One region of the Nocardioides conyzicola genome, then DNA from elsewhere that is predicted to be linked to it. Evidence: riboswitches for the same ligand, from Rfam matches in the RefSeq annotation. Region 1 holds a riboswitch; each other region holds the start of a gene.
The links. Region 1 has a riboswitch for cyclic di-AMP ahead of ABEA34_RS05625 (C40 family peptidase). Riboswitches for the same ligand answer to the same signal wherever they lie in the genome.
Positions count from the first base shown of each region.

Region 2: another riboswitch for cyclic di-AMP. It lies ahead of ABEA34_RS23900 (C40 family peptidase); the one in region 1 lies ahead of ABEA34_RS05625 (C40 family peptidase).
Region 3: another riboswitch for cyclic di-AMP. It lies ahead of ABEA34_RS04990 (transglycosylase family protein); the one in region 1 lies ahead of ABEA34_RS05625 (C40 family peptidase).

Region 1 covers NZ_BAABKM010000002.1:533,926-537,123, forward strand. Annotated here, with positions in the region: gene ABEA34_RS05610 (hypothetical protein) at 1-169, opposite strand, end outside; gene ABEA34_RS05615 (hypothetical protein) at 169-438, opposite strand; gene ABEA34_RS05620 (hypothetical protein) at 728-1,315, shown strand; gene ABEA34_RS05625 (C40 family peptidase) at 1,329-1,886, opposite strand; cyclic di-AMP (ydaO/yuaA leader) riboswitch at 1,890-2,032, opposite strand; gene ABEA34_RS05630 (ABC transporter ATP-binding protein) at 2,238-2,876, opposite strand; gene ABEA34_RS05635 (ABC transporter ATP-binding protein) at 2,873-3,198, opposite strand, start outside.
Region 2 covers NZ_BAABKM010000005.1:460,989-464,186, reverse strand. Annotated here, with positions in the region: gene ABEA34_RS23910 (NYN domain-containing protein) at 1-703, shown strand, start outside; gene ABEA34_RS23905 (hypothetical protein) at 756-962, shown strand; cyclic di-AMP (ydaO/yuaA leader) riboswitch at 1,162-1,343, shown strand; gene ABEA34_RS23900 (C40 family peptidase) at 1,405-2,340, shown strand; gene ABEA34_RS23895 (hypothetical protein) at 2,364-3,198, shown strand, end outside.
Region 3 covers NZ_BAABKM010000002.1:418,689-421,886, forward strand. Annotated here, with positions in the region: gene ABEA34_RS04980 (PrsW family intramembrane metalloprotease) at 1-172, opposite strand, end outside; gene ABEA34_RS04985 (aminopeptidase P family protein) at 231-1,598, shown strand; gene ABEA34_RS04990 (transglycosylase family protein) at 1,620-1,940, opposite strand; cyclic di-AMP (ydaO/yuaA leader) riboswitch at 1,939-2,083, opposite strand; gene ABEA34_RS04995 (PGPGW domain-containing protein) at 2,215-2,616, shown strand; gene ABEA34_RS05000 (glycoside hydrolase family 6 protein) at 2,626-3,198, opposite strand, start outside.

The DNA.
Region 1 (3,198 bases):
CGCCGCCGATCGCCCACTTGACCGTGCCGGAGGCCTGGGAGAGGTAGGTGCTCACCGTCTCCAGGATGTCCCGGCAGCGGCTCCACTCGATGGCGGCGTTGTTGACGACAGCGGGGTCGGTGCCGAGGACCGCCTTGTTGAGGCGCTCGACCTGGGGTCCCTTCACCATCAGTGGTTCCCCCCGCCGTGACCGTGGAAGTTGTCGGAGTTCAGGTGCGAGCCGGCGGCGGCGAGCTCGGCCTTGCGGCTCGGCGTCAGGTCGGCGGCGGCCTGCAGGTCCTGCTCGGTGAGGTTCTTGGAGAACTGGCTGAGGTTCTCGGCGTAGACCTGGAGGCCGACCACCATGTCGTTGAGGGCGTCGACCACGTGCTGATGAGCGACACCGGTGTGGTGGTCGAGCAGGGCGCCCGGCTCGGATCCGCCGAAGACACCGGACACGTTCGGGGGCTGCCCCTTCTGGATGTGGCTTGCATGCTCTTCCAGAATGTCTCGGCACGAGTTCACCAGGGCTTCTGGCAGCCCCAGCATCGTCAGCACGTCCAGCGGTCCCATGGTCATGACCTTCCCCCGATGAAGAGTCCCTACGCTCCGTCGAGCGCTCGTACGAGGACCTCCCCGCGAACGACGCCGGCAAAACCTCTGGAGCGGCACCAACTCCGGAGACGTTTCGCGGCCCTCGGGCGCGGTTAAGGTTCAGCCGTACGTTCTCGGACCTCAGGAGGCCTTCGTGTCCCGCTTGGCCACCGCTGCCGCGCTCGCCGGTCTCGTGCTCGCCCTCACCGGGTGCAACGGCTCCGATCCCGAGGCGGACCCGACCACGAGCCCGTCCTCGTCGGCCGCCTCCCCCTCCGACAGCGGGTCCACCGACCCGTCGGAGAGCAGCTCCCCGACGGTCCCAGCGGCGACCGGGCCCCTGCTCAAGATGCCCAACGCCACGATGAACGCGCCGAAGGGCTACAAGAAGCTGGCCGGCTTCGCCGACTTCACGACCGAGGCCAACCCGAGCGACGGCACGTTCGGCGCGGTCCGCCTGAGCTCACTGGAGTACGCCGGGCCGACACTTCCCCTCGACCTGCAGGTGAAGGCGGTGCTGAAGGTCGCGACCTCCAAGATGACGCGCCAGGACAACATCGAGATCGATGGGGTCGAGCTCTGGCACCTCCGCGGCTCCACCGGCTACAGCAGCGTGGACGAGTACGGCGTCCGCAACGACGGCTACGAGACGAGCATCGACTTCGAGTTCCAGAAGGGCACCCCGGCGTCCACGCGCGACAAGGTCATCGCCGAGAGCCTGGCGTCCTTCACCTGGCGCTGACCCCCCCGGCCGCTCAGCGGCCGCGCAGGGTGCCCGGGAACCACGAGCTCGTCCACACCCGGTCGGTGCGCACCCGCGTGCCGGAGTACGGCGCGTGCAGCACCAGCCGGCGACCGTGGCTCCAGCCCGCGAAGACGCCCACGTGGTAGACGCCGCCGCCGTCGGTGAAGAACATCAGGTCGCCGCGCTTCATGGCGGCGCGCGAGATGTGGCGGGCGAAGTGGGCCTGCGCCGAGGACGTCCGCGGGATGTGGGAGAAGCCGGCCCGGCGGAAGCTGAAGTAGGTCAGGCCGGAGCAGTCGAAGCGGTTCGGCCCGGCGGCGCCGTACGCGTAGGGGTCGCCCTTCTGGGCGATCGCGGTCCGCAGGCCGCGCTCCACGCGGGACAGGGCCGGCTTGTGGTGCCGGGCCTTCGCGGAGGTCCTCGTGGTGGCGTGCGCGGCTGCCGTCGCGGCGTGGGCGTCGGAGACGGGCGCCGAGGTGAGCAGGCCGATGGCGAGGGCGCCGCTGAGGGCGACCCGGGCGCCCGTGCGGCCGCAGACGCGGGCAAGGGTGGGCAGGGCAAGAGACATAACGTGGTTTCCTTCCCACGCCTGCGAGGTGAGCTGTCGGGTTCGGGCAGGAAGGTGCCCGGCCGCCAGAAGGCGGCTTCACCCCAAGCGGCCGAGGCCGCAGAAGTGGTTCCCCCGTCCCTACCCGTGCTGGATGTTCTGTCGTCGATCGGTCCGAGTGTCCGACCTGGCGGACCGGTTCCGTGAGCGGGTAGGGCTCGGCGTACTCGGGAACCGGTGGGTGCTGGTGCAATCGTCAACGACACTAGCCAGCGAAAGTCATGTAGCCCAATCCACAATCCCCCGGGAGCGTGGCGCAGCCCACATCTCCCGCGTGGAACCGGGCCCGGATTGGACGCAGGTCACACCCGATCAGTCCAGCATCCGGCCGTCCTCGAGGCGGATGACGCGGTGCGCGACCTCCCACACCCGCTGGTCGTGGGTGGCCACGAGGACCGCCGAACCGGCCCGCGCGGCGTCCGCCAGGGTCCCGATCACCTGGTTGACGTGGTCGTCGTCCTGGTGGCCCGTGGGCTCGTCCAGCACCGCCAGCCGCGGCGCCAGGATCAGCGCCCGCGCGATCGCGACGCGCTGCTGCTCGCCCAGCGAGGTCTCGAGGACGCTGCGCCGGGCGAAGGCCGTCAGGTCGAGCGCCGCCGTGAGCCGCGCGAACGCCTCCCCCGGGTCGACCCCCGCCCGGTGCGCCGGCAGCGCGATGTTGTCCTCGACCGTGAGGCCGGCGAGCAGCCCGTGCTGCTGCGGCACCACGGCCACCAGCGACCAGTCGGCCGTCGCGGCGGTCGGCCTGCCGTCGAGGGTCGCCGAGCCGCGGTCGGGGCTCTCGATCCCGGCCGCGAGGTGGCACAGCGTGGACTTGCCCGACCCCGACGGACCGGCCAGCGCGACCAGCTCACCGGGCTCGACCCGCAGGGAGATGTCATGCAGCACCTCGACGCGGCGGTCGCCCACGCCGTACCCGTGGCCGATCCCGACCAGCTCGAGCGCGGTCACGACTCCCCCTCCGGAGCACGCAGGCGTACGCCGTCGGCGCCGATCTCGACGATGACCCGACGTGACGGGAAGAGGTCGAGCACTGCCGGAGGCAGCTGCAGGCGGCCGGTGGCGTCGATGACGCCCGTGGTGTCGCGGCGGGTGGTCTCGCTCGAGAGCACGCCGTGGCGCAGGCGGAGCAGGCGGTCGGCGCGGTGCATGATCCGCTCGTCGTGGCTGCTGATGACGACTGCCGCCCCGGCGGTCGCCGCGGCCAGCAGGGCGTCGACGACGAGGTCGGCGTTGGCGTGGTCGAGCTCGGCGGTCGGCTCGTCGGCCACGA
Region 2 (3,198 bases), on a different contig from region 1:
CGACGCCGAGACCCGGGTCGCCGCTCTCGAGAAGGAGAACCGGCAGCTGCGCGGCCGGGTGGAGGAGTACGACGCCGTCGGCGTCCAGGCCCGTCGCGACGCGCGGACGGAGCGTGACGAGGCGTCGGTGCGCGCCCGCCTGCTCCTCGAGACCGTGATCGACGCGGCCACCGGTCTGCGCCGCGAGCTGGCGCTGCCGACCGTCGACGGCGTGCCCGCCGACCGGGTCGCGGCGGACGTCGCGGAGGCGGGCATGCGGACCCCGAGCTCGGCCGGTGCCCTGGGCGGCGCGAGCACGGCGCTGCTGGAGCAGTACCTTGCGATGCCTCGCGCCCGCCTGGTCGTCGACGGCTACAACGTCAGCAAGCGTGCCTGGCCGAGCTCGTCGCTGGAGGCCCAGCGCAACCGGCTCGCGGCCGGGCTGGCCGCGCTGGTCGCCCGGACCGGCGCGGAGACGACGGTCGTCTTCGACGCCGCCGAGACCGACCACCGGCCGCCGGTGGTGGCACCGCGAGGTGTCCGCGTGCTCTACAGCCCGCGCGGCGTGATCGCCGACGACGTGATCCGCGACCTGGTCGCCGTGGAACCCACCGGCCGGGTCGTCCTCGTCGTCACCGCCGACCGGGCGGTCGCCGACGACGTGGCCCGCGACGGCGCCCGGGTCGTCGACCCCGACGCCCTCCTCGCCCTGCTCTCCCGCTGAGCGCGACACGCGGCCGGAGCCGTTGTCGGTGGTCCCTGTCACCGTTCCAGGCATGACCACGAGAATCGACTGCGACACCTGCGAGGTGCGCGGGCTGCACTGCCACGACTGTGTGGTCACCGTGCTGCTCGGCCCACCGCCCGAGCTCACCTTCGACGACGACGAGCAGCGCGCGCTCGACGTCCTGGCCGAGAGCGGCCTGGTGCCGCCCCTGCGGCTGGTCCGCTCGGTCGACCCGCCGCACATGGAGTCGGCCTGACCGGTTCTGGTGCTGCTGTGACGGGTGTGACGTGTGTGACGTCGCGCGTCTGGATTCGGACGGGGCGTGCACAAACTCACCGTAAAAAGACGGCGCGCCGGCTGTTGAAAGTTTGGTCGGTTCGACCGACTCCGACTAGCCTCGGCCCTTCAGGTGGCCGACGACGCTGATCACACGGATCGGCGCGGCCACCGCGCTGAGTTCGGGCTCGCCGACCTGTCGGGGAGCCTGGAGCCGGGGAACCATCGGTGGCGGGCCAGCCCGCTGCCAGGGGTGAATCCCCGCGAAGGCGGCGGCACACGTGCCGGCACCCGAGCGGGGTAGGGCAAATGTCGTGCCCGAATCCGTCAGCTCACCCGGTAGGCGTACGACGTACAAGGGAGAACTCCTGCTCGTGCAGAAGAGCCGGAAGCGCCTCATCACCATGCTCTCGGGTTGCGCCATGATCGCCGCTGTCGGCTTCATGCCGTCCAGCCCCGCTCAGGCCGACCCGGACATCGACACCGTCCAGAAGCGGGTCGACCACCTCTACCACCAGGCCGAGCAGGCGCAGGAGCGCTACAACGACGCCAAGCTCGAGCTGCGTCAGCTCCAGGGCGACCTGGACTCGCTGCAGGCCGACCAGGACCGGCAGGACGCCGCGTTCGACGAGGTCCGCGGCCAGGTCCAGGACTCGATCATCCGCCAGTACGAGGGCGAGGCCCTCTCGACCGTCGGCCAGGTCGTCGTCTCCGACGACCCGCAGTCCTTCCTCGCACAGCTCTCGACGATGTCGGCCTTCAACGACCTCCAGTCGCAGCTGTTCGACAAGTACGCCACCGCCGCCGACGAGCTCGGGATCCGGCAGACGGCCACGCAGAAGCGTGCCGCCGAGGTCGCCGCGACCGAGAAGAAGCTCGCCGACGAGAAGGCGATCGTCGACAAGAAGCTGGCGGAGGCCAAGGCCGTCCTCGGCGACCTGAAGGACAAGGAGCGCGAGGAGATGCTCTCGCGCGGCGTCGTCCGGGTCCCGTCCGACGTCCCCGCGTCCGGTCGCGCCGCCGCCGCCGTCCAGTACGCGATGGCCCAGGTCGGCAAGGCCTACGTCTACGGCGCCGCCGGCCCCAACGCCTTCGACTGCTCGGGCCTGACCATGATGGCGTGGGCCCAGGCCGGCGTCGGCCTCCCGCACTCGTCGAGCGCCCAGTACGGCACCGGCCCGCACATCGCCGAGGCCGACCTGCAGCCGGGCGACCTGGTCTTCTACTACAGCCCGATCAGCCACGTCGGGATGTACATCGGCAACGGCATGATCGTGAACGCCGAGAACCCGAGCGCCGGCGTCAAGGTCACCAGCCTGCACGCGATGCCGTACGTCGGCGCCGTGCGACCCGGCTAGGAGTCACCCGTCAGAATGCCGAGGTGAGCAGCCTCGACCAGCGCGCGAAGGCCGGTCGCCCCCGATGGTGGGTGGCCGGCCTTTCGCTGTGCCTGCTGGTCGCGTCGGGCCTGCTGGCCTGGTCGCTGACCCGGGACGACACCTACGTCGCGCCGGCGCCGCACGCCGCGCGGGCGAGCGTCGAGCCGACGCTCGCCGTCACCACCCTGGCCGAGCTCGAGACCGCCGTCCGCGACGGTGACCGGGACGCGGCCCGCGAGCTCGCGCCCGGCGACGACGCGGACGCGGGCGACCGGCTCGCCGCCCTGGTGGCCAACGCGCAGGCGCTCCACGTCGTCGACTTCTCGCTGCGCTACGTCGACGACGACGGCGCCCCGTCCTCGGACGGCGCGTGGAGCGCGGCGGTCGACGCGACCTGGCGGTTCCGCGGGTTCGACACCGTCTCGGCCCGTGCCGAGATCTCGGCGCAGCTGGTCGACGACGGCGACCGGGTCGCGCTGACCGGCTTCGGCGGCGACGACCGGGTGTCGCCGGTCTGGCTGTCCGGCCCGGTCGAGGTCCGCCGTACGTCGTCCACGCTGGTGCTCGTCGCGGGCAGCGCGGCGGACGCCGACCGCTACGCCGCCCGGGCGCGGGCCGCCGTGCCGGTCGTCCGCAAGGTGCTGCCCGGCTGGCGTCGCGGCCTGGTCGTCGAGGTGCCGGCCTCGGCCAGGGCGCTCGAGCAGGCCCTGGGAGCGGACCCGGGCGACTACGACCAGATCGCCGCGGTGACGACGTCCGCGGACGGCTCGACGGCGCCGGACGCACCCGTCCACGTCTTCGCCAACCCCGAGGTCTTCGGCAGCCTGCGACACACCG
Region 3 (3,198 bases), 120 kb from region 1:
CGATCGGGCCGACCGGTACGGCGGCGAGCAGGGTCGCCAGCGCGATGCTGGTGGGGGCGCCGGAGAAGGCGACGATCGCGAGGATGACGAGCGCTCCGACGAGCACCAGGACCGTCACCACGACCGTGAACGCGACCGACGATGCGGCGCTGACGCGGCGGGTTCCGGGCATGGGCGGCAGCCTATCGGGGCTCGCCGGGCAGGCCGGAAACGCGGCGTACAGTGGCCGTGTGAGCGAGAACGAGACCGGCACCGAGCCCAAGATCGAGTCGCACGACCCGGCCGTCCCGGCGGCGTACGCCGCTTTCATGCGCGAGGGCTGGGGCGAGCGGGAGCTCGACCTCCCCGTCGCCCCGGTCGCCGGTCCGGCCGCCCGGCGACGGGCCCGGCTCGCCGAGGCGTTCCCGGGCGAGCGGCTGGTGCTGCCGGCCGGCGGCTTCAAGGTCCGCGCCTACGACACCGACTACCGCTTCCGTCCCGACACCGCCCACACCTACTTCTCCGGCAACCAGACGAGCGACGCCGTCCTGGTCATCGACGACGGCGAGGCCGTCCTCTACGCACGGCCGCGCTCGTCGCGTGACACCGACGAGTTCTTCCGCGACCGGCAGTACGGCGAGCTCTGGGCCGGCCGCCGCCCGTCGCTGAAGGAGATGTCGGACTCGCTCGGCCTGGAGGTCCGCCACCTCGACGACCTCCCGTCCGCCGACGGTGACCGCAAGACCCGCGACCTCACCACCGACCCCGAGCTCGCGCGCGTCGCGTCCGAGCTCCGGCTGATCAAGGACCCGTGGGAGGTCGCGCAGCTGCAGGAGGCGTGCGACATCACCACGCTCGGCTTCGAGGACGTGGTCCGCGAGTGGGACCGCGCGCTGGAGTACGGCGAGCGCTGGGTCGAGGGCACCTTCTTCCGCCGGGCCCGCGCGATGGGCAACGACATCGGCTACGACTCGATCGTCGGCGGCGGCAAGCACGCCACCACGCTGCACTGGATCGACAACACCGGTCCGATCACCCCGGGCGAGCTCGTGCTGCTCGACATGGGCGTCGAGAACACCTCGCTCTACACCGCCGACGTCACCCGCACGCTGCCCGTCGACGGCACCTTCACCGCGCTGCAGCGTGAGCTCTACGACCTCGTGTACGCCGCCCAGCAGGCCGGCATCGAGGCGCTCAAGCCGGGCGAGATCTTCCGGGCGGGCCACAACGCGGCGATGGAGGTGCTCGCCCACGGGCTCGAGGACCTCAAGCTGCTGCCCGTCTCCGCCGAGGAGGCCCTCGACCCGGAGAGCCGCGTCTACGCGCGCTGGACCCTGCACGGCACCAGCCACATGCTCGGCATGGACGTGCACGACTGCGGCCAGGCCGCACCCGAGTCGTACGCCGAGGGCACGCTGGCCGAGGGCATGGTGCTCACGGTCGAGCCCGGCCTGTACTTCCAGGAGGACGACCTCCTGGTGCCGGAGGAGCTGCGCGGCATCGGCATCCGGATCGAGGACGACCTCCTCGTCACGGCCGACGGGTCGACCAACCTCTCGGCCGCGCTGCCCCGCACCTCCACCGAGGTGGAGGAGTGGATGGCCCGCCTGCGCGGTTGAGCGCAGGCGGACCGACCTCGCTCAGGCGCAGCTGGGCCAGGCGCCCCAGCCCTGGCCGTTCTTGATCCGCTCGGCGACGCGGATCTGCTCCCGCTTGGTCGCGCCGTGCGGGTAGCGGGCGAACTTCCGGCCGCCGTACGCGTTCCAGGTGCTCTTGCTGATCTGCAGGCCGCCGAAGTAGCCGTTGCCGGTGTTGATGTGCCAGCGGCCGCCGGACTCGCAGTGGGCGATCCGGTCCCACTTCCGCATGGGCGCCGCGTGGGCGGGACCGTCCATCGCGACGACCGGGACGAGGGTGGCCGCCGTCAGGGCAGCCGTGGACACGAGAGTGCGCATGCGCATGGTTTCTCCTCGACGCCTGCGGAGTTAGCTGTCGGGTTCGGGCGGAGACTGCCCGGCCGCACGTGGCGGCTGCACCCCGAGGGACGTCGTACGACGACCCGGAGACCTGGGTCCCCCGTCCCCGTCCTCGGTGTTCGTGTCACTCGCGACCGGACGGGGCTCGGCGTGGCCTGCGGGTGGCCCCGGGGTGCCGGGACCCGACGACCGTAGGCGGCGACGCGGCTCGACTCAAGCTCGCTCAGTCGGCTCTCAGACCGGGCTGGGACCCTGAGGCGTGACCGATCACTCTCTCTCGCCGCGTGCCCACGCTCTGCTGACCCGCATCGAGGCGTGGTCGGACGCCGGTCCCGTCCGGGCCGTTGTGGTGAAGGTCATGGTGACGGTGGGCGGTCCGCTGGTCATCGCCGCCGGCGTCGCGATGCTGGTGCTGCCCGGTCCCGGGCTCGTCGTGATCGCGCTCGGCTTCGCCCTGCTCGCGCTCGAGTACGACTGGGCGCGGCACGCGCTCGGCCTCCTGGGCCGCGGGCTCTCCCGGGTCCGCGCCGTGGTCTTCCCCCGCGACGGATCCCGCGCGCGCCGACTGGTCGGCCTCGTCGCCACCGCGGGCTTCATCGTCGCCACGACCGTGCTGACCTCGGCGGTCACCGCCCTGGTCGGGACGCAGGCCATCGCCTGAGTCGCGAGCTCAGGGCACCGTGATCAGCGGTCCCGGGTACGGCGTCGACCTGGCCATCGTGAGCGCCCGCTTCAGCACGAAGGGGTCCGCCTGGTTGTAGAGCCAGGGGCGCCCGAACCACACGAACCCGTCGACGTACCTCCTCGCCAGCGCCCGGTCGTCGGACGACAGCAGCCACTTCGGATCGGCCGTGCGGACGGTCGGCGGGATGCCGAGCGTGACGCAGCGGGTCTGGACCTGGGTCTTGCAGACCCGGGCGTTGTCCTTGAGGTCCTTCTTGGTCGCGGGGACCATGTCCTCCCACATCGTCGGACGGCCGCTCTTGGCGGTGTCGATGATGAAGTGCTTGACGCCGTACCCGTCACGCTGGAGGGCGGCCGCGATCCTCGCCCCGTGCTCGATGTTGTCGGCCGGCCCCGTGTAGTGGGTCGAGTCGAGCGCGAAGCCGCGGGCGTACTCGATGCCGGTCCGCTCGAGGATCTGGGCACAGCGCTCGGGGTCGGCGCCGGCGCCGTTCTCGCACCAGTCCGCGGCCCCGGCATCGATGTAGACGCTGGTGCGGGACAGCGCCGACAGCTTCTG